DNA from 4 places in the Comamonas sp. MYb396 genome. Region 3 is predicted to be linked to each of the others. Evidence: predicted binding sites of a transcription regulator. Region 3 holds the regulator's gene; each other region holds the start of a gene.
The links. Region 3 encodes sigma-54, which starts transcription at its own class of promoters, with help from an activator protein. Its sites were predicted from a motif close to TGGCANGNAANCTGCTTT; they were not measured.
Positions count from the first base shown of each region.

Region 1: exaC (acetaldehyde dehydrogenase ExaC) is a predicted target of sigma-54. The motif match lies at 3,559-3,576, and genes of this name have one in related genera.
Region 2: hmpA (NO-inducible flavohemoprotein) is a predicted target of sigma-54. The motif match lies at 2,454-2,471, and genes of this name have one in related genera.
Region 4: WH265_RS06995 (urease accessory protein UreD) is a predicted target of sigma-54. The motif match lies at 2,757-2,774, and genes of this name have one in related genera.

Region 1 is NZ_JBBGYU010000011.1:216,490-221,842, forward strand. Features, by position in the region: gene WH265_RS22275 (ABCB family ABC transporter ATP-binding protein/permease) at 1-790, shown strand, start outside; gene WH265_RS22280 (polyhydroxyalkanoate granule-associated phasin) at 804-1,244, opposite strand; gene WH265_RS22285 (DUF779 domain-containing protein) at 1,416-1,817, opposite strand; gene exaC (acetaldehyde dehydrogenase ExaC) at 1,958-3,478, opposite strand; gene WH265_RS22295 (sigma-54-dependent Fis family transcriptional regulator) at 3,775-5,353, shown strand, end outside.
Region 2 is NZ_JBBGYU010000009.1:197,777-203,129, forward strand. Features, by position in the region: gene WH265_RS19975 (pyridoxal-phosphate-dependent aminotransferase family protein) at 1-160, shown strand, start outside; gene WH265_RS19980 (FKBP-type peptidyl-prolyl cis-trans isomerase) at 243-659, shown strand; gene norR (nitric oxide reductase transcriptional regulator NorR) at 745-2,361, opposite strand; gene hmpA (NO-inducible flavohemoprotein) at 2,503-3,678, shown strand; gene WH265_RS19995 (DUF3297 family protein) at 3,813-4,064, opposite strand; gene WH265_RS20000 (DUF445 domain-containing protein) at 4,236-5,353, shown strand, end outside.
Region 3 is NZ_JBBGYU010000011.1:13,001-18,353, reverse strand. Features, by position in the region: gene WH265_RS21330 (aspartyl/asparaginyl beta-hydroxylase domain-containing protein) at 55-969, shown strand; gene WH265_RS21325 (RNA polymerase factor sigma-54) at 1,046-2,653, opposite strand; gene lptB (LPS export ABC transporter ATP-binding protein) at 2,759-3,535, opposite strand; gene lptA (lipopolysaccharide transport periplasmic protein LptA) at 3,559-4,227, opposite strand; gene WH265_RS21310 (thiol:disulfide interchange protein DsbA/DsbL) at 4,338-4,982, opposite strand; gene WH265_RS21305 (SPOR domain-containing protein) at 5,039-5,353, opposite strand, start outside.
Region 4 is NZ_JBBGYU010000002.1:620,519-625,871, reverse strand. Features, by position in the region: gene WH265_RS07010 (COX15/CtaA family protein) at 1-254, shown strand, start outside; gene cyoE (heme o synthase) at 288-1,187, shown strand; gene WH265_RS07000 (SCO family protein) at 1,195-1,803, shown strand; gene WH265_RS06995 (urease accessory protein UreD) at 1,837-2,667, opposite strand; gene WH265_RS06990 (urease subunit gamma) at 2,929-3,231, shown strand; gene WH265_RS06985 (HupE/UreJ family protein) at 3,265-3,873, shown strand; gene WH265_RS06980 (urease subunit beta) at 3,888-4,196, shown strand; gene ureC (urease subunit alpha) at 4,240-5,353, shown strand, end outside.

The sequences.
Region 1 (5,353 bases), 200 kb from region 3:
GCAGCGCGAGGTGGCCGATGCGCCGACGGCCCAGCCGCTGGCGCTGCAGGCCGAGCCCGAGCTGCGTTTTGACGACGTGCATTTTGCCTACCACCCGGGCCGCCCCATTTTGCAGGGCCTGAGCTTTGTCGTGCCTGCGGGCAAGACAGTCGCCGTGGTGGGCCCTTCGGGCGCCGGCAAATCCACGCTCGCGCGGTTGATCTTTCGTTTTTACGATGTGCAGGCGGGCGCCATCCGCATTGCGGGCCAGGACATCCGCGGTCTGACGCAGGACAGCCTGCGCCGCGCCATCGGCATCGTGCCGCAGGACACCGTGCTGTTCAATGACACCGTCGCCTACAACATCGCCTATGGCCGGCCCGGCGCCTCGCAAGAGGAGGTCGTGCAGGCCGCGCAGGCCGCGCGTATCCACACGATGATCGCCGCCTCACCCGAAGGCTATGCCACCCGGGTGGGCGAGCGTGGGCTCAAACTGTCAGGCGGCGAAAAGCAGCGCGTGGCCATTGCCCGCACCTTGCTGAAGAACCCGCCGATCCTCATCTTTGACGAGGCCACCTCGGCGCTGGACTCGGCCAACGAGCGCGCCATTCAGCAGGAGCTGCAAAAGGCCGCGCAGGGCAAGACCACCTTGGTGATTGCCCACCGCCTGTCCACCGTGGTGGATGCGCATGAGATTTTGGTGATGGACGCCGGCCGCATTGTGGAGCGCGGCACCCATGCGCAGCTGCTGACGCTGGGCGCGCGCTATGCGAGCATGTGGGCCTTGCAGCGCAACCAGGCGCAGCAATAGGTGAGAAGCCGGTTTAGCGCTTGCTGCGCGAGAGCCGCTTGGCGTTGCTCACCGCCTTGGCGTGGACGGGCGTGATGCCGGCATTGAGCACATCGGTGACGGCCCGTACCTGCTGCGTGACCATGCGCGATGTGGCCTTGCCCACGCCAAAGGCCGCGAGCGGGTTGCTGCTGCTGGGGGTGAGCAGCCCGGGGGCCGTGTACAGGCTGGCGGCGGTCTGCCAGTAGGCCGTGCAGGCCTGGGTCCACATGCCGATCCAGGATTCGTAGAAGGCGGCGACCTTCTCGTTGCCCATGCGGTAGAACTCCTGCTGGTCGCGGGCCGAGGGCTGGGAGCCCGCGAGCATCATGCGGCCGACGCGCTGTGCGACCACCTGGGGAGCAGCCAAGCTTAGCTCCAGGCTTTTGGTGGCCAGATTCTGGACCTTGGCTTGGGTAGTGTGTTGGGCAGTCATGGCTTCCACTGTGGGGTTGGTAGAGTGGAAATTGTAGAGAGCTTGCAAGAATGCTGCATTGCAACAATTTCACCAGTCTGCATCCATGGTTATTAATTAAGCTATTGAATAAAAAAGAATATTTCTATTTTTGCACCATGGTTGTGCAGTAGGCGCAACGCTTGCCATGGCCTAGCACTGCGCATTGTTTGCAATGCCTTGTGCGTCCTGTTGCTGCAGTGCCGCCAACTCCTCGTCGCTGAAGACGCGCGAGCGCGTATGGAAGGCCTTGCCTTCGGGCCCTTCGAGCGAGAAGGTGCCGCCGCCGTGGGTGTCGATCACATCGATGATCAGCTGGGTGTGCTTCCAGTAGGCGTACTGGGAGGTGCTCATATAAAACGGGCAGCCCCCTATATCGCCCAGGTAGACATCGCCCTGGCCAATGGTCAGCTCGCCCAGCAGGTAACAGTTGGCTGCGCTGTTGTCGCAGCAGCCGCCCGATTGGTGAAACATCAGGCCAGGGCCATGCTTGTCTTTGAGCAAGGCAATCAGCGCTTGCGCGGCCGGCGTGGCCACCACTTTTTCCACAACCATGTTGCTGTCTCCGGTGATGGCAGGCAAGGCATGGGCCATGCCTGCCGGTAGGGGTGGATTTGCACAGACCGGTGTGCGTGGCCCCAGTCCAAAGCGCCATGGCGCCCTGGGCCGGGCACACCGCCCAGCACACCGTTCTATTAGAAGAAGCCCAGCTTGTTTTCGGAGTAGGACACCAACAGATTCTTGGTCTGCTGGTAGTGGTTGAGCATCATCTTGTGGTTCTCACGGCCGATGCCGGACTCTTTGTAGCCGCCAAAGGCAGCGTGGGCGGGGTAGTGGTGGTAGCAGTTGGTCCAGACGCGGCCGGCCTTGATCGCGCGGCCCATGCGGTAGGCCAGGTTGCCGTTGCGCGTCCACACACCTGCGCCCAGGCCGTACAAGGTGTCGTTGGCCAGCTCCAGCGCTTCTTCTTCGGTCTTGAAGGTGGTGACGGCCAGCACCGGGCCAAAGATCTCTTCCTGGAAGATGCGCATCTTGTTGTGGCCCTTGAACACCGTGGGCTGCACATAGTAGCCGCCGTCCAGATCGCCGCCGAGCTTGGCTTCGGCGCCGCCGATCAGCACCTCGGCGCCTTCCTGGCGGCCCAGGTCCAGGTAGCTGCTGATCTTGATCAGCTGCTCCTTGCTGGCCTGCGCACCCATCATGCTGTCGGTGTCCAGCGGGTTGCCGTGCTTGATGGCGGCAATGCGCTTGAGCACCTTTTCCATGAAGCGGTCATAGATGGACTCATGGATCAGCGCGCGGCTGGGGCAGGTGCAGACCTCGCCCTGGTTGAAGGCGAACAGCACCAGGCCTTCGATCGCCTTGTCGAGGAAGGAGTCGTCCTGGTCCATCACATCAGCAAAGAACACATTGGGCGACTTGCCGCCCAGCTCCAGTGTTGCGGGGATCAGGTTGTTGGCAGCAGCCTGGGCGATGACGCGGCCGGTGCTGGTCGAGCCGGTAAAGGCAATCTTGGCGATGCGCTTGCTGTTGGCCAGCGGCATGCCGGCCTCACGGCCATAGCCGTTGACCACGTTGAGCACGCCAGCGGGCAGCAGGTCTTCGATCAGCTCGATGAGGATCAGCAGGCTGATGGGGGTGGATTCTGCGGGCTTGAGCACCACGCAGTTGCCGGCGGCAATGGCGGGCGCCAGCTTCCAGGCAGCCATCAGGATGGGGAAGTTCCAGGGAATGATCTGGCCGACGACGCCCAGCGGCTCGTGGTAGTGGTAGGCCACCGTCGTGCTGTCGATCTCGCTGATGCCGCCTTCCTGCGCCCGCAGCGCGCCGGCAAAGTAGCGGAAGTGGTCGGCCGACAGCGGAATGTCGGCATTGAGCGTCTCGCGGATCGCCTTGCCGTTGTCCACGGTCTCGGCGTAGGCCAGCAGTTCGGTATTCGCGTCGATGCGGTCGGCAATCTGCAGCAGCACATTGGAGCGCTCGGTCGCCGACTTCTTGCCCCAGGCGTCGGCCGCGGCATGGGCGGCATCCAGTGCCAGCTCCACATCTTCGGCGGTCGAGCGTGCGGCCTGTGTGTAGACCTGGCCGTTGATCGGCGAGATCACATCAAAGTACTGGCCTTTGACGGGCGCCTTCCACTGGCCGCCAATGAAGTTGTTGTACTGCTTTTTGTAGCTGATCTTGGCGCCCGATTGGCCGGGAAATACGTATTGCATGGTGTGTCTCCTTGGAAATGGATATCGCAAGCTGATTCGTGCCGGCTGCAATGCCGCTGAGGGCACGAGTCACACCAGATATATCAAGATGCATGCCAGGCCTGATTGCGTGCCAAGTGGTTGATTTGTTTGAGCTTGCTGTGAAGCCCGGACAGCGGATGGAACAGCGCTGGACAAGGCAGGTGTTCCAATCTGGAACAGTCGGACAGCGGCATGGCTATTCGGGGCGACCCGGCGCGGCCGCTTTCCTATACTGTCCCCATGGGCCTGCGCAGACAGGCTTGCAAGGAGACAACATGGATCCCCAGATCACCTCCCAGGTGCTGCGCCAGGCACGGGTGCATTTGTTGGCACATGGTGAATGCCCGCCCGGGGCCGTGCAGGCGCGCATTGCCAGCTCCTGGCAGCGCAGCCTGCGCGCGGGGGTGCAGCCGGTCGGCCGGGTGTCTGGCGGTGACCCGCTCACCGGCTCCGAAATGCGCCAGGTGCTCACGCGCAGCGAAGACCTGCTCGCCATTGCCCGGCCAGTGATGGACTATGTGTTCGAGCAGATCCAGGACAGCCACAGCATGGTCATCCTGGCCAATGCCCAAAGCACCTTGCTGCACACCTTGGGTGACGCCCCTTTCCTGAACAAGGCCGAGCGCGTGGCGCTGCGCAGTGGCGCGATCTGGACCGAAGAGGCGCGCGGCACTAATGCGATTGGCACCGCGCTGGTCGAGGCCGCGCCACTGCGTGTGGAAGGTGCCGAGCACTTTCTGGAGGCCAACAGCTTTTTGAACTGCGCAGCCTCGCCCATCTTCAGCGCCCAGGGCCAGCTGCTGGGCGTGCTCGATATCTCTGGCGACCAGCGCCTGGCCCAGGCCCATACCTTGGGGCTGGCCACCACCGCTGCCCGCATGATCGAAAACCGCTGGCTGCTGGCACGCCACCAGCGCGATTGGCGCATGCATTTCCACACCCAGGCCGAAGGGGTGGGCACTGCCGGTGAAGGCATTCTGGCGCTCGCGCCCGATGGCTTGCTGCTGGGCGGCAACCGCACCGCCATGCAAAGCCTCAAGATTGCTGCCGCTGACTGGGGCCATCTGCACTGGGACGATATCAGCGCGATGCCGCTGCGCGACTGGCTGGCCCGGGGCCACACCCAGACCGAACGCCTGCACCTGGCGGCCCTGCACACCGGCCGCAGCGTGTTTGCGCGCCTGGTGCTGCCCCAGGCGGCACAGGCCACGCCGGTGGCCGCTGCACCGCCCGCGCTGCCAGGCGATCGCAGGGGCCGGGCGCCGCTCGTGGCCGTGCCCCAGCCATCAGCGCCTGATGCGCTGGCCCAGCTGGACACCGGCGACCCGAGCTGGCGCGCCGCCGCAGAGCGCGGCCGGCGCACCTGGGGCAAGGGCATTGCCTTGCTGGTGCAGGGCGAATCGGGCGTGGGCAAGGAGCTGTTTGCCCGCGCGCTGCACGACAGCAGCGCGCGCCATGCTGCGCCTTTTGTCGCCATCAACTGTGCGGCGATTCCAGAGCATTTGATCGAGGCCGAGCTGTTTGGCTATGAATCAGGTGCTTTTACCGGCGCCCGGCGCGATGGCCAGCTGGGCCGCTTGCGCGAGGCCCAGGGCGGCACGCTGTTTCTCGACGAAATTGGCGATATGCCGCTGGCGCTGCAAACCCGTTTGCTGCGCGTGCTGCAGGAGCGCAGCATCACCCCGCTGGGGGGCGGCAAGGCCCAGCAGCTCGATTTTGCGCTGGTCTGCGCCACCCACCACCAGCTGCGCGAAGCGGTGGCGCAGGGGCGCTTTCGGGCCGATCTGTTCTACCGCATCAACGGCCTGGCCTTGCAGTTGCCCGCGCTGCGCGAGCGCAGCGACCGCGAGGCCA
Region 2 (5,353 bases), on a different contig from region 3:
CGGCCTGCAGACCGCCGCTGGCGTGCCGCTGATGTGCGATGAAGGGCCGGAGTTCAAGACCTTCCGCATCGGCCTGTTTGGCCTGGACAAATGGCACAACGTCGATCGCACCGTGGGCCATCTGCGCCAGGCGCTCGATGGTTTGGGTATCAAGGGTTAACTTGTGTTTTTAACGCGTTCTGCGCCTGCTATCCGGGTGCAGAATGCTGGTTTTTCTGAAGAACATTGGATTGGATTTCGCCATGAAAGCATTGACCGCCAGCGCCCTGTTCGCTGCCATCGCCCTGACCGCCGGCTTTGCCCAGGCACAAAGCAAGCCTGTGACGACCAAGAGTGGCCTGGTGTTTGAAAGCATCAAGGACGGCTCCGGCGTCAGCCCCAAGAAGGAAGATACCGTCAAGGTGCACTACAAGGGCACCTTCCCCGACAGCGGCAAGGAGTTCGACAGCTCCTACAAGCGCGGTGAGCCGATCGAGTTCTCGCTGGGTGGCGTGATCCCCTGCTGGACCGAAGGTCTGCAGCTGATGAAGGTCGGCGGCAAGGCCAAGCTGACCTGCCCGGCCTCCATCGCCTATGGCGCCCGTGGCGCGGGCGGCGTGATCCCGCCGAACGCCACCTTGAACTTTGAAGTGGAACTGCTGGGCGTCAAGGGCCAGTAAACGACACTACTCACAAGCTAAAAAGCCTCCGCGTCTTGCTGGCGCGGAGGCTTTTTGTTGTTTAGGCGATGGGTGCATTGACGGCTCAGCGCTCCACCCCCAGTCGCTTGGCCAGTCGCTGCAGGTTGGCGCGGTCCAGTTGCAGCTCGCGCGCTGCTGCCGCCCAGTTGCCGTTATGGCGGGCCAGGCTGGCGCTGAGCAATTGGCGCTCGTAGCGCTCCACCTGGGCGCGCAGGCCCAAGGTCTCGGCGCTGGCTGTTAGCCCTTCGGCCACTTCGGCCATTTCGGACGCGCGCAGGGGCGCGATAAGGCCGGCTGCCTGCTGGCCGGGCGGCAGCGGCGCGGCGGCGGCGCCGTCCCACAGGTCTTCCTCACCAATGCTCAGCATGCGCGGCTTGCTGCTGTCCTTGCGCTGGCCCAGGGTGCGGCTGAGCGCCTTGAGCACCGCGCGGCTGATGCAGTGCTCCAGCTCGCGCACATTGCCCGGCCAGGGGTAGCGCAGCAGGGCCGCCTGGGCGGCGGCATCGAGCCGCAGGCCGCCCAGCTGCAGGCGGGCGCGGTTCTCTTCCAGAAAGCAGCCGGCGAGCACCAGGGTGTCGCTGTCCCGCGCACGCAGCGGCGGCACCACGACCGGGTAGACGCAGAGGCGGTGGTAGAAGTCGGCGCGCATGCGGCCGGCCTGCACTTCGGCGGCCAGGTCGCGGTTGGTGGCGGCGATCACGCGCACATCGACCTGGTGCTCGCGGTCCGAGCCCAGGCGCTGCAGCTGGCCGCTTTGCAGCACGCGCAGCAGCTTGGCCTGCACCGACAGTGACAGCTCGCCGACCTCGTCAAGGAAAAGAGTTCCATGCTGGGCCTGCTCGAACTTGCCGCGCCGCTCGCTCAACGCGCCGGTGAAGGCGCCGCGCACATGGCCGAACAGCTCGCTCTCGACCAGGTTGTCCGGCAGGGCGGCGCAGTTGATGCTGACCAGCGGTTGTGCCGCGCGCGGCGACTGCGCATGCACGGCCTGGGCCACCAGCTCCTTGCCGGTGCCGGTCTCGCCGGTGATCAGAACGCACAGGTCGCTGGCGGCGACCAGCGCAATGCTGCTTTGCAGTTGGCGGATGGCCGGACTGGTGCCCAGGATCTGGCGGCTGCGATCCGCACCTGCATTGCGCGGTGTGGGCGCCGTGGCGCTGCGCGCGGCCTGGGACAGCTGCTGCACCCGCTCGGCCGTGGCCACGGTGGCGGCAGCCAGGTTGCTGAAGGCCTGCAGCAGTTCGAGCGCATTGCCATCGGCAAAACGGTCGGGCTCCAGCGCATCCAGGGTCAACAGGCCCCAGGCGAGGCCCCCGGTCTGCAGCACGCAGCCCATGCAGTCATGCACATGCAGCTCGCCGGGGGTGGTGATCAGGCCGTCATAGGGGTCGGGCAGGGGGCTGTCGGGCGCAAAGCGCATGGCCTGGCCAGCGGCCAGCAGCTGGGCCAGGCGCGGGTGCTCGGCCACCTTGAAGCGCCGGCCCAGGGTATCGGGCACCAGGCCATCGATGGCCACCGGCTCCAGCCACTCGCCGTTGAGGCGCAGCAGCGCCACCGCATCGGCGGGCAACAAGGTGCGCAAGGCCGCGAGCAGGCGGCGCAGGCGCTCGCGCTCGGGCAGCTCCTGGGCCAGATCGGCCACCAGCGGAATCACGGCGTTGAGGATTTTGGAGGATGTCAAAACGACTCGGGGTGTCAAAAACACAGCATTTAGATGATGTCAGTATGACTGCATGCATTGTGCAATGTATTGATATTCCACAAACACGGTGTTGGCACGCTGCATGCATTGTCAAGACCAACCACATGCAAGGAGAGTTAGATGCTGAGCGATAGCCAAAAACAGATCATCCAGGCCACCGTCCCGCTGCTGGAGACCGGCGGCGAGGCGCTGACCACGCACTTCTACCAGATGATGCTGAGCGAGTACCCCGAGGTGCGCCCGCTCTTCAACCAGGCCCACCAGCAAAGCGGTGCCCAGCCCCGCGCACTGGCCCACAGCGTGCTGATGTATGCGAAGCACATCGACAAGCTGGAGAACCTGGGCGACCTGCCCGCGCAGATCATCAACAAGCATGTGGCGCTGCAGGTGCAGCCGGACCAGTACCAGATCGTTGGCAGCTGCCTGCTGCGCGCGATCCGCGAGGTGCTGGGCGCCGAGATCGCCACCGATGCGGTGATCGATGCCTGGGCCGCTGCCTACACCCAGCTGGCCGACATCCTGATCGCTGCCGAGGCCAAGGCCTATGACGACATTGCCCATGCCGAAGGCGGCTGGCGCGGTGCGCGTACTTTCAAGCTGGTGCAAAAGGTGGCCGAGAGCGCCGAGATCAGCTCCTTCTACCTGGAGCCGGTCGACGGCAAGGCGGTAATCGCCCACCAGCCGGGCCAGTACATCGGCCTGCGCGCCATCGTGGGTGGCACCGAGCAGCGCCGCAACTACTCGCTGTCGGCCCCGAGCAATGGCCGCAGCTACCGCATCAGCGTCAAGCGCGAGCCCGGTGGCAAGGTCTCCAACTACCTGCATGACCTGCAAGTGGGCGACACCCTGGAGCTGTTTGCACCGGCCGGCCATTTCACCTTGCAGGCGAGCGAGCGCCCGCTGGTGCTGATCAGCGGTGGCGTGGGCATCACCCCCACCTTGCCGATGCTCGAAGCCGCGCTGCAGACCGAGCGCCCCATCACCTTTATCCACTGCGCCCGGGACAGCGCCGTGCATGCCTTCCGCCCGCAAATCGATGCGCTGGCCCAGGCGCACCGCCAGCTGCAGCCGCTCTATGTGTACGACAAGGTGGCCGACGGCGAGGCGGTGGCTGCCCAGGGCCATCTGACCGAGGACCTGCTGGGCCAGTGGCTGCCGGCCTCGCGCGATGCCGATGTCTACTTTCTTGGCCCCAAGCCCTTTATGCGCTCGGTCAAGGCCTCGCTGCGCAAGCTCGGCGTGCCCGATGCCCAGGTGCGCTATGAGTTCTTTGGCCCGGCCGAGGCGCTGGCCTGATCGCAAGCTTCTGAAGCGCTGAGGCGCGCGGCATCGACCGCGCCACATACAAAAACCCGAGCCATGCTCGCCTTGAAAGGCCCGCCTGGGTCGGGTTTTCGTTTTACGGGGCCGCATTCTATGCAGCCCAGGACTCAGTCCTTGTAATAGGCCTCGACCTTGCCCTTGAGCTTGATCAGCAGGGGCTTGCCCTTGCGGTCCACGGTCTTGCCGGCGGGCACCTTGACCCAGCCTTCGCTCACGCAGTATTCCTCGACGTCCACGCGCTCGGTGCCGTTGAAGCGGATGCCGATGTCGTGGTTGAAGACCTCGCGCACAAAGTGCGGGCTCTTGGGATCGATAGACAGGTGGTCGGGCAGTTCGGGGCGGGCAGTGGTATCGGTCATGGTTGGTGCAGAAGAGAACGCGGCCCTGGGCCGCACAGGCCGCCATTGTCCACACTTTGGCGGCACCTCGCATGGTGGAGGGAAACGAGGGGAGATGGCAGGCAAGAGGCAGGCAAACCGCGCAGTTGGCTGACTTGGCAAGCCCCGCTGCTTGCCGCTACAGTGGTCGCCATGCCTTTGCTACTGACCGACGAGCAGCAGCGTTTGCTGCGCCGCGCCAAGCTCACCCCCTTGCTGCTGCTGCTGCTGGTGGCCTTGCTGTTCATCGTGGCCAGCTGGTGCCTGGGCCAGCCCTTCGCGCAGTCACGCCACTGGCAGCTGGCGCTGCGCTGTCTGCGCGCGATGACCGAAGCGGGCATGGTTGGTGCGCTGGCCGACTGGTTTGCGGTGGCCGCGCTCTTCAAGCACATCCCGATACCGTGGATCTCGCGGCACACGGCCATCATTCCGCGCAACAAGGACCGCATTGGCGAAAACCTGGCTGTCTTTGTGCGCGAGCGCTTTCTCGATGGCGACTCGCTGGTGCAACTGGTGCGCACGCACCAGCCGGCCGACAAACTGGCGCAGTGGCTCAAGTCGTCGGCTAACGCCGAGCTACTGGGCCACCAGGTGGCGCGCCTGGCCGCCGCTGCGCTGGCCACCGTGCAGGATGCGCAGGTCGAGCGCTTTATCAAGCTGGCGCTGCGCACCTTGCTCGGCCAGATCGATCTGTCGCAGTCGCTGTCCAAGGTGCTGGCGGTGCTGACGCACAACGGCCGCCACCAGGTGCTGCTGGCGCAGGTGCTGGACAAGCTCGTTGAGCTGCTGCACGAGGCCGAGACCCGCGCCCTGATCGCGCAGACCATTGCCCACTGGCTCAAGACCGAGCACCCGCTCAAGGAAAAAATGCTGCCCACCGGCTGGCTCAGTGACAAGGGCTCGGCGATGATTGCCAGCAGCCTGGAGCACCTGCTCGACGCGATTGCCGACAACCCCAGCCATGTGCTGCGCGCCAAGTTTGACCAGACCATGCAGGAATGGGTGGAGCGCCTCGCCCAGGACCCCGCCTGGCATGCGAAGGGCGAGGAAGTGCGCCGCTACCTGCAGCACGACCCTGCCGTGGGCCAGTATGTGCAGGAGCTGTGGCAAAGCCTGCGCGCCAGCCTGCAGGCCGACCTGGCCAACGAGCACTCGGCGATGGCGCGCAATGTGCGCGGCATGGGACTGTGGCTGGGCAAGTCGCTGGCGGGCGACGCGGCGCTGCGCACCGCGCTCAATACGCGCATGGAGCTGTGGGTGCGGGAGCTGGC
Region 3 (5,353 bases):
CTTGCGCAGACCGCCGCCACAGCGCAGTCGCTAAAATCGCTGTCTATGGCAAAAATCATCGTTCTGGCCCTGGTGCTGCTTTTCTTTGGCTGCGGCCTCTACATGCACCTGCGCGGCAAGGTGCGGCACAAGCTGCTGCGCCAGCTGTTTGACCACTCCACCTTCACGGCGCCGTTCAATGTGTTCATGCTGATGTTCAGCAAGGTACCGCGCACGCCCTACCTGCCCACCAGCACCTTCCCCGACCTGGCCCCACTGCAGGCCCACTGGCGCGAGATCCGCGAAGAGGCCATCGGCCTGCACCAGGCCATGCAGATCAAGGCGGCGGCCAACAACGACGACGCGGGCTTCAACTCCTTCTTCAAGACCGGCTGGAAGCGCTTCTACCTGAAGTGGTATGGCCAGGCCCACCCGTCTGCGATGGAGCTGTGCCCCAAGACCACGGCGCTGGTGCAGTCCATCCCCGGCATCAAGGCCGCCATGTTTGCCGAGCTGCCACCCGGCGCCAAGCTCAACCTGCACCGCGATCCCTATGCCGGCTCGCTGCGCTACCACCTCGCCGTGCTGGCGCCCAATGATGACCGCTGCATGATCGAGGTCGATGGCACGCCCTACAGCTGGCGCGAGGGCGAAGGCGTGATCTTTGACGAGACCTTTATGCACTGGGCCGAGAACGGCTCCGAAGGCAACCGCATCGTGCTGTTCTGCGATGTCGAGCGCCCGATGACCAATGGCTTTGCACAGTGGCTCAACCGCTGGCTGGGCACGCATGTGGTGGCTGCTGCCAGCTCGCCCAACAACGAAGGCGATCCGCGCGGCTTCATCAGCCGCATCTTCAAGATCTCGTTCTACATGGGCCAGTACCGCCGCCGCTTCAAGGCCTGGAACAAGACCGCCTACAAGCTCACCAAGTTCGGCCTGATGCTGGCCGTACTGGCCTTGTTCATCTGGTGGCTGTGGCCGAAGTAAAACGGCGCCATCCGAAAGCAAAAACCGCAGTGCATAACGCAACTGCGGTTTTTTTATGGGCCCGGGCTGCTTGCGTTTACAGCGCCTTGCGCAGGCTGGCCGGCGGGATGCGCATCGCCTCGCGGTACTTGGCCACCGTGCGGCGCGCGCATTCAATGCCCTGGGCCTGCAGCAGATCGGCGATTTTTGCATCCGACAGCGGCTTCTTCGCGCTTTCCTCGTCCAGCAGCTGCTTGATCAGCGCCTTGACGGCCGTGCTCGACGCGCTGCCGCCTGTCTCGGTGCCCAGGCCCGAGCCAAAAAAGTACTTGAGCTCAAACGTGCCCTGCGGCGTGGCCATGTACTTGGCCGTCGTCACGCGGCTGATGGTGGATTCGTGCAGGCCCAGCTCATCGGCAATCTCGCGCAGCACCATGGGGCGCATCGCCAGCTCGCCATGCACAAAGAAATTGCGCTGGCGCTCGACGATGGCCTGCGAGACGCGCAAGATGGTGTCAAAGCGCTGCTGGATGTTCTTGATGAACCAGCGCGCCTCCTGCAGCCGCTGCTGCAGCGCGCCATGGCCTTCGCTGCCCTTGTGGCTGCGCAAGGCATTGGCGTAGACATCCTGCACGCGCAGGCGCGGCATCACCTCGGCATTGAGCTGCACGCTGAAACCGGGCACCGGCAGGCCGCGCTCATTGCTGGGTCGCACGATGACATCGGGGATGATGGTGTTGCGGTCCACATCGGCATAGGGCCGGCCGGGGCGGGGTTCGAGCTTGGCGATCAGCGCCAGCGCGCTGCGCACCGCCGCCTCGTTACAGCCGGTCAGCTGCACCAGCTTGCGCACATCACGGCGCGCCAGCAGATCAAGGGACTCCTGGCAGACCAGCAAGGCAGTCTCCAGCGCCAGCGCATCGGCCTCGGGCGTGTCCGAGCCCTCTTCATCCAAGAGGCGCTGCTGGGCCTTGATCTGCAGCTGCATGCACTCGGACAGGTTGCGCGCGCCCACACCAATCGGCTCCAGGCTTTGCAGCAAGCGCAGCGCCACGGTCAGGTGGTGCAGCAGCGCCTCGTAGCGCTCGGGGTCCGAGGCATCGCCAAAGCTTTGCGCGAGCTCGGCCAGCGTTTCTTCGAGGTAGCCGTCGTCGTTCAGCGATTCGATCAGAAAGTAGAGTGCGGCCCGGTCTTCCTGGCACAGGCGCAGCGACAAGGCCTGGCGGTGCAGCACATCCTGCAGGCTCAGGTGCTCGCTGCGCCGGTCGGACATCGGCGTCTCGTCGTCGTCATCGCCTGCGCTGGAGCGGGCGGGCAGATCGCCGCCCCACTCTTCCCAGTCCGATGCCGAATCGCCGGCAGCGGCCTCGGCATCGACGCCGGTTTCCTTGCCCGCAGCAAAATCCAGCGGCTGGTCGGAGGTTCCGGGCTCGAAATCGCTGCTGTTGTTGGTGTCGGCGCTGGCAGCAGTATCGGCAACCTTGTCGGCTGCTTCTGCAGCTTCGGCAGATTCAGCGGCTTCTTTACCGGCTTCGGCCTCGGTTGCCTCTTCGCCCTCACGCTCCAGAAACGGGTTTTCGTCGAGCATCTGCTCGACTTCCTGCGTCAGCTCCTGCGTGGACAGCTGCAACAGGCGAATCGACTGCTGCAGCTGGGGCGTCAGGGTCAGATTCTGCGATACGCGCAGCGACAGCGACGGCATCATGGCTGCGCCTTTGCAGCGGCTGCGGCAGTTGGCAACAGATCAGCCCTACCGGGCCCGCAACGCGGGTCGGTAGCTTGGCTGGCACGCCCGCCAAGGCGTGCGGTGTCACATACGGAAATGTTCACCCAGATACACCCTCCGGACCTCTGCGTTCTCCACAATCTCTTGCGGCGTCCCGGCGGCCAGCACCTTGCCATCGCTGATGATGCAGGCATGGTCACAGATACCCAGGGTTTCGCGCACATTGTGGTCGGTGATCAGCACGCCAATGCCGCGCTCCTTGAGGAAGGCGACAATGCGCTGGATCTCGATCACGGCGATGGGGTCGATGCCGGCGAAGGGCTCGTCGAGCAAGATGAAACGGGGCTGGGTGGCCAGTGCACGGGCGATCTCGACGCGGCGGCGCTCACCGCCGGACAGCGCCACCGACGGTGACTCGCGCAGGTGCTCGACCCGCAGCTCCTGCAGCAGCGCGGTGAGCTGGCGCTCGACCTCGGCGCGCGAGAGCGGCTTGCCATGCTCATCCTTTTGCAGCTCCAGCACGGCGCGCACATTGTCCTGCACGCTGAGCTTGCGAAAGATCGAGGCTTCCTGCGGCAGGTAGGACAGGCCCAGCTGCGAGCGCTGGTGGATCGGCATATTGGCCACCGACTGCCCATCGATGCGGATATCCCCGCCATCGCTGCGCACCAGGCCCACGATCATGTAGAACGAGGTGGTCTTGCCCGCGCCATTGGGGCCGAGCAAACCCACCACTTCGCCTTTGCGCACCGACAGCGATACATCCTTGACCACCTTGCGGCTGCCGTAGGACTTCTCCAGGTGCAAGACCTCCAGCTGGCTGCGGTGGTCGCTGTTGGCGACCCGGGCATTGACGGAAATGGTCGACGAGTTTTCTGCCACGGTTACTTGGCTCCGTCGTTCAGTTGGGTGCTGGGGCGCAATGGCGTCTTGTCATCGGCAGCGGGCTTGGCCGGGGCGCTGGCCTTGTCGTCCGCCTTGGCGTCGGCCTTGGGCGTCAGGATCACGCGCACGCGGTCCTTCTTGGGCGCGCCGGGCTTGGGATCGGCCGCCGCCTGGGCACCCTTTTGGCCGGAGACCGTGAAGGTGTCGCTCAGGTTGTTGTAGACGATCAGCGGGCCACTGACCTGGTCGGTCAGCGTGGTCTCGCGGTAGCGGCGCAGCTCGCCACGGCGCTCAAAGTGCACGGTGTCGTCGCGGCCGTTATAGGTGATGACCTCGCCTTCGCCTTCGACGAACTCGTCGGGCGCGCCAGGGGCGGAATCCCGCTTTTGGCGGAAGAACGCGAGCTTGCCCGGCGCAGCGGTGACCACGCCGTGCTGAAAGCCGTCGCGGTCCTGGCTCACGGTCAGCTGCGCGCCACGGATGATGATGGTGCCCTTGGTCACCACCACATTGCCCGTGAAGACACTGGTCTGCTTGAGTTCATCGTGGCGGCCATCGTCCGCCTCGATGTTCATGGGCTTGGTGCGGTCTGCACGCTCAGCGTGCGACAGCAGCGGCACGGCCAGGGCCACTGCCACCAACAAAGTGTTAAAAATACGGTGTCTCATAAGGCATGAATCTTGCTCTGCCCCATTGTAGCCATGCTGGAGCGTTGGGCCGTTTTTGGCACAAAAAAGCCCGCGCGTGCGGGCTCTGTCTAAAGCGTTGGGGAGGCCGCTCAGCCTTGTGCCGCCAGGAACTCTACCACTTGCAGCACGTTGCTCATCGAGCCGGCACGGGTGCCGTCGGTGTAGTACTTGCCCGCCACGCCCAGCGATGGAACGCCTTCGACGCCATAGGATTCTTGCAGCTGGGTGGCCTTGCGCACCTGGCCTGCGACGCTGAAGGAGTTGTAGGCTTCCTTGAACTTGGCCAGGTCCACGCCGTTCTTGTCCATCCAGGCAAAGATCTCGTCGTCCTTGTTCAGGCGCTGGCGCTCCACGTGGATCGCACGGAAAACCTTGACATGCACGTCAGGGATCAGGCCCATCGACTCCAGCGCAAAGTAGATCTTTTGCTGGGGCACAAAGGTGTTGTTGAAGGCCACGGGCACGCGGCGGATCTGCAGGTTTTTGGGGGCAGCCTTGGCCCAGGCTTCAAACTGCGGCTCAAAGGCGTTGCAGTGGGGGCAGCTGTACCAGAAGAATTCGATCACCTCGACCTTGCCAGCGGGCGCATCGGGGGTGACGGGCTTGGCCAGCTTCAGGTAGTCCTTGCCTTCCTTGAACTTGGCCTGTGCGTTGGCGCCAGTAGCGAAAGGCAGGCTCAGCGCGGAAGCGGCAGTAGCGGAAGCCGCCAAAGTGGAAAACTCACGACGTTTCATGTTTTGTTAACTCCAGTGACAAGTTGCGGTTAGGAGTGTCCTGCACCGCCAAAAGTTCAACGCTGCACGCGGACGATTTGCGCATCCACGCCGGCGCCATCGAGCTTGCCTTTGAGGCCATCGGCATCATCGCGCTTGTTGAATGGGCCCACGCGCACCCGGTATACCGTGCGGCCATTGACTTCGCGCTCGCTCACGCGCGCTTCCCAGCCCATCATCGCCAGCTTGGCGCGCTGTGCATCGCCATCGGACTGGCTGCGAAAAGCGCCGGCCTGCACAAAGTACTGGAAGCCGTCGGTGCCATCGGCACTGCGCGACTTGGCCAGATCGCCCAGCGGATCGGCGCCCTGGCCGGCCTTGGGGTCGAGCTT
Region 4 (5,353 bases), on a different contig from region 3:
TTGCCTACCTGGTGATTGCCGCCTTGCTGTGGCTGGGCTGGGCCCTGCGCACGGTGCCGCTGCTGCGGCAGCAGCGCCGCTGGCTCGTGGGCCTGACGCTGCTGCAATTTGCCACGGGACTGTCGAATGTGGTGCTGGACTGGCCGATGCTGGCGGCCGTTTTGCACACCGGGGGCGCTGCCGCCATCATGGTGGTGCTGACCTGGATCTGGTGTACTGCGGGCCCTGAACCTGCCCGCAGTGCTGCGAGTTGATGACGCTGTATGGAACAAAGACTGAGTGCCCCGATGACCGAACTTGCCGCAACGCCAATGCCGAACCGCTTTGCGCAGTTCTATGCATTGACCAAACCCAAGGTGGTGCAGCTGATTGTGTTTTGCGCACTGATCGGCATGGTGCTGGCCGTGCCGGGTGTGCCCACCGGCGCCGAGCTGCTGCGCATGGCCGTCGCCTGTGCGGGCATCTGGCTGGTGGCGGGGGCCGCAGCGGCCTTCAACTGCCTGGTGGAGCAGAGCATCGATGCGCGCATGAAGCGCACCGCCTGGCGCCCCACCGCGCGCGGCGAGCTGTCCAACATGCAGACCCTGATGTTTTCTGCCGGGCTGTGCATCGCCGGCTCGGCCATTCTGATCGTCTGGATCAATGCCATCACCATGTGGCTGACCTTTGCGACCTTTGTCGGTTATGCCGTCATCTACACGGTGATCCTCAAGCCGCTGACGCCGCAGAACATCGTGATCGGTGGCGCATCGGGTGCGATGCCCCCCGTGCTGGGCTGGGCCGCGATGACCGGCGACGTCTCGCCCCAGGCGCTGTTGCTGTTTTTGATCATCTTCCTGTGGACGCCGCCGCACTTCTGGGCACTGGCGCTGTACCGGGTCGAGGACTACCGCAAGTCCGGCCTGCCGATGCTGCCGGTCACCCATGGGAACTATTACACCCGCGTGCAGGTCTTGCTCTACACCGTGGTCTTGTTTGCCGCCGGCCTGCTGCCCTTCATCATCCAGATGAGCTCCTGGATCTACCTGGTGGCTGCCGTGGTGCTGGGTGCCGGGTTCTTTGGCTATGCCTTTGCGCTGTGGCGCAATTACTCCGATGCGCTGGCGCGCAAGACTTTCCGTTTTTCGCTGGTCTACCTCAGCCTGCTGTTTGTGGCGCTGTTGGTTGACCACTATGTGAGCTGGTAAATCTGCAATGAACAAGCGCAATGCCCTTCGCTGGCTGGCGGGCTCGGCCATGCTGGCCTCGGCCGCCGGTGTCCTCTCCGCCTGTAAATCCAAGGCCGATTTCAACGCCATCGACCTGACCGGCAGCAAGGAGTATGGGCAGGATTTCTCTATGCCCGACCAGCATGGCCAGCGCCGCAGCATGGCGGATTTCAAGGGCAAGGTCGTGCTGGTGTTCTTTGGCTTTACCCAGTGCCCCGATGTCTGCCCGACCACCTTGGGCGACCTGGCGGCCGTCAAGCAAAAGCTCGGCGCCAAGGGTGACAAGCTGCAGGTGATCTTTGCATCGGTCGATCCCTCCCGCGACACGCCCGAGATTCTGCAGGCCTACCTCGCCAACTTTGACCCCAGCTTTCTGGCGCTGCGCGGCAGCGACGAGGAAACGGCCAAGATGGCCAAGGACTTCAAGGTTTACTACAAGCGGGTCGAGGGCCAGACCCCGGGCAGCTACACGATGGACCATACCGCGGGCGACTACATCTTCGACCCGGAAGGCCGCCTGCGTTTGTACAGCCGCTATGGCACCCCGGTCGATACGCTCGCCAAGGATATCGAACAGCTGATCGACGGCGCTTAATCGCGCGGGGCAAGCAGCCCCTTTGAACAGGTCTTACATCGACCAGATACGCGGCCGCTGCGCCGGCAAGCCCCAGAGGCTGCTGCGCCAGTGGCCCCAGACCGTCTTCCACAGCTGCATAGCGGGCTCCACCACGGGCGCCAGACCACGCAGCACCAGCATGTGCTCGTTCGGTGCAGTCACGCCCGCGATCACCTCTGCAGGCGCGGCTTCCAGCAACAGTTGGGTGCTCTCCAGCAGCGCTTCGCGTTGCGCGCGGGTGATCGGTGAGCCGCTGGCATAGAGCAAGCTGCCCATGCAGCGCTGGCCCGCCAGGCCCAGCCGGCCGTTGAGCAGCAACTCATCATCGGCCCGGATGCGGCCCCGTTCCAGAAAATGCCCCGGCCAGGCGATGTGCTGTGAAAACACGCCCTGGGTAAAGGGCTGGCCGGCCAGCGGCAGGCCCAGCGCGGTGATGTCCCAGGTCAGCAGCTCCGCTCCCGGTGCCAGTTCCATCTGCAGCTCGTTCGCCGCATCGCAGGCGTTATAGGCAATGGCCTCCAGCGGCAGCCATTCCAGCCGGGCGCCGGCCTGCAGCTTAAGGCGGGTGCGCTGCAAGGCCGGCTGGCCATTGCTCTTGTAAAAGCGCGTTGCGCCCGGCGTGGTGATGAGCGCATGCGCGCCTGCCGCCACCTCGACCGAGATATCCAGCACATCGCCCCCCACCAGGCCGCCGGGCGGGTGCACCAGCACGTTGTGGCAAATGCCCGGGCCTTCGGGGTAGAGGCTTTTGAGAATGCGCAGCGGGCCATCGTGGCTGAACTGCACCGAGGTCTTGCCGGCTTGCTGGCCGTAGCGCAGGTCTAGTTGGGAATGCCAGCTCATGGCTGCGGCTGGTGCTGAATGCCCGCTGGCCAGCAGGGCCCAAGGGCCGGGATCGGAGGTGAGTAGGGTGCACAAGACATGGCTGGGGTTTTGCAAGCCACGTGCCAGGAACTGCACCGCCCTGGGGTGCTGGCTGTGCTGAATTGGTGCATGCGCGGCAGGTCTGCATGCTTGTGGTGCAATGAGCAGAGGATGCAGCACGGAAAGCGTGCATGCTCTGCCGCTGCAGCCCCTTGGCATGTGCCTTGCTTTGCACTAGGTATGGAACTGACACCTCGCGAAAAAGACAAGCTGCTGATCTTTACCGCCGCCTTGCTGGCCGAGCGGCGCCTGGCCCGGGGGCTCAAGCTGAACTACCCCGAGGCGGTGGCGCTGATCAGCGCCTTTGTGATGGAGGGCGCGCGCGATGGCAAGACCGTTGCCCAGCTGATGAGCGCTGGCCGCACGGTGCTCACGCGCGCCGATGTGATGGAGGGCATCCCCGAGATGATTGCCGATATCCAGATCGAGGCGACCTTTCCCGATGGCACCAAGCTCGTCACCGTGCATGAGCCCATTGTCTGAATCCCCTCTTTTCCCTTGCGCAAGCCTAGCACCATGAACTTCAAGAAACTCTCTGCCACCGTGGCGGCTGCCGCTGCCGCCTTGCCTCTGTCCGCACTTGCCCATGTGGGCAGCGACGGCGGCGGCCACCATGGCTTTTTGAGCAGCTTTGGCCATGCCTTTGCCCACCCGTTTACCGGCGCGGACCATATGGCGGCCATGCTGGCCGTGGGCGCCTGGAGTGCGCTGACGGTGACGCCCGCCTGGCGCGCACCGGCCGCCTTTGTGGCCCTGCTGGTAGCGGGGGCGTTGGCGGGTTTTGCGGGCCTGTGGGTGCCGGGTGTGGAGCCGATGATTGCTGCGTCCGTCTTGGTGCTGGGCCTGTTGGTAGCAGTGCAAAAGCAGATGCCCTGGGTGCTGGCCGCTGCGCTGGCGGGTGTGTTTGCGTTTTTCCATGGCGCAGCCCATGGGTTCGAACTGGCAGCGGATACAGGCTGGGCCTCTGTGGGTGCCTTGGCGGGCATGGCGCTGGGCTCGGCCCTGCTGCATGTCGGCGGCATGGTGCTGGGCAAGGCCCTGATGCAGCGCCACCGCTGGCTGGCCAAGCTGGCGGGCGGCGCCACCGCGGTCTTGGGCGCAGCCATGCTGACGCGCCTGGCCTGACGAGGAGCAGCACGATGATCCCAGGTGAACTGCTGCTGGATGACGGCGAACATGTGCTGAACCCGGGGCGCCGCACCGCCACGCTGGTGGTGAACAACGCCAGCGACCGGCCCATCCAGGTCGGCTCGCACTACCACTTTGCCGAGACCAATGCCGGCCTGGTCTTTGACCGCCAGGCGGCCCATGGCATGCGCCTGCATATTGCCAGCGGCATGGCGGTGCGCTTTGAGCCGGGCCAGCAGCGTACGGTGGAGCTGGTGGACCTTGGCGGTGACCGGCAGATCTACGGCTTTCGCGGCCTGGTGCAAGGGGCGCTGGAATGAGGCCCGGCATGCTGTGCCAGCGTTCTAAGACAGGATGGTTCTGATGGCAACAATGGACAGACGCGCATACGCAGAGACCTATGGGCCCACGGTGGGTGACCGCCTGCGCCTGGCCGATACCGAACTGGTCGTGCAGGTGGAGCAGGACTTCACCCTGCGCGCGGGCGGCTATGGCGAAGAGGTGAAGTTTGGCGGTGGCAAGACCATCCGTGATGGCATGGCGCAAAGCCAGCGCAGCAGTGCGCAGGGCGCGATGGACACGGTGCTGACCAATGCGCTGATCATCGACCACTGGGGCATCGTCAAGGCGGACATCGGCCTCAAAGCGGGCCGCATTGCCGCGATTGGCAAGGCGGGCAACCCGGACACGCAGCCGGGGGTGGACATCATCATCGGCCCGGGCACCGAGATCATCAGCTGCGAAGGCATGGTCGTGACCGCTGGCGGCATCGATACGCATATCCACTTCATCGCGCCCCAGCAGATCGAGGAGGCGCTGACCAGTGGCGTGACGACGATGATTGGCGGCGGCACCGGCCCGGCCACCGGCACCTTTGCGACGACCTGCACGCCCGGCGCCTGGAACATGGAGCGCATGCTGCAGGCGGCCGATGCCTTCCCGATGAACCTGGGTTTTCTGGGCAAGGGCAATGCGAGCTTGCCGCTGGCCCTGCATGAGCAGATCGATGCCGGCGCGATTGGCCTCAAGCTGCACGAGGACTGGGGCAGCACGCCAGCGGCCATCGACAACTGCCTGGACGTGGCCGAGCTCACCGACACCCAGGTGGCGATCCATACCGATACGTTGAACGAAAGCGGCTTTGTCGAAGACACGGTGGCCGCGTTCAAAGGCCGCACCATCCATACCTTCCACACCGAAGGCGCGGGCGGCGGCCATGCGCCGGACATTTTGAAGGTGGTAGGCGAGAGCAATGTGCTGCCCAGCTCCACCAACCCGACGCGGCCCTACACGATCAACACGCTCGACGAGCATGTGGACATGCTGATGGTCTGCCACCACCTCGATGCCGGCATTGCCGAGGACCTGGCCTTTGCCGAAAGCCGCATCCGCAAGGAAACCATTGCGGCCGAAGACATCCTGCACGACATCGGCGCCATCAGCATGTTCAGCTCCGACAGCCAGGCCATGGGCCGGG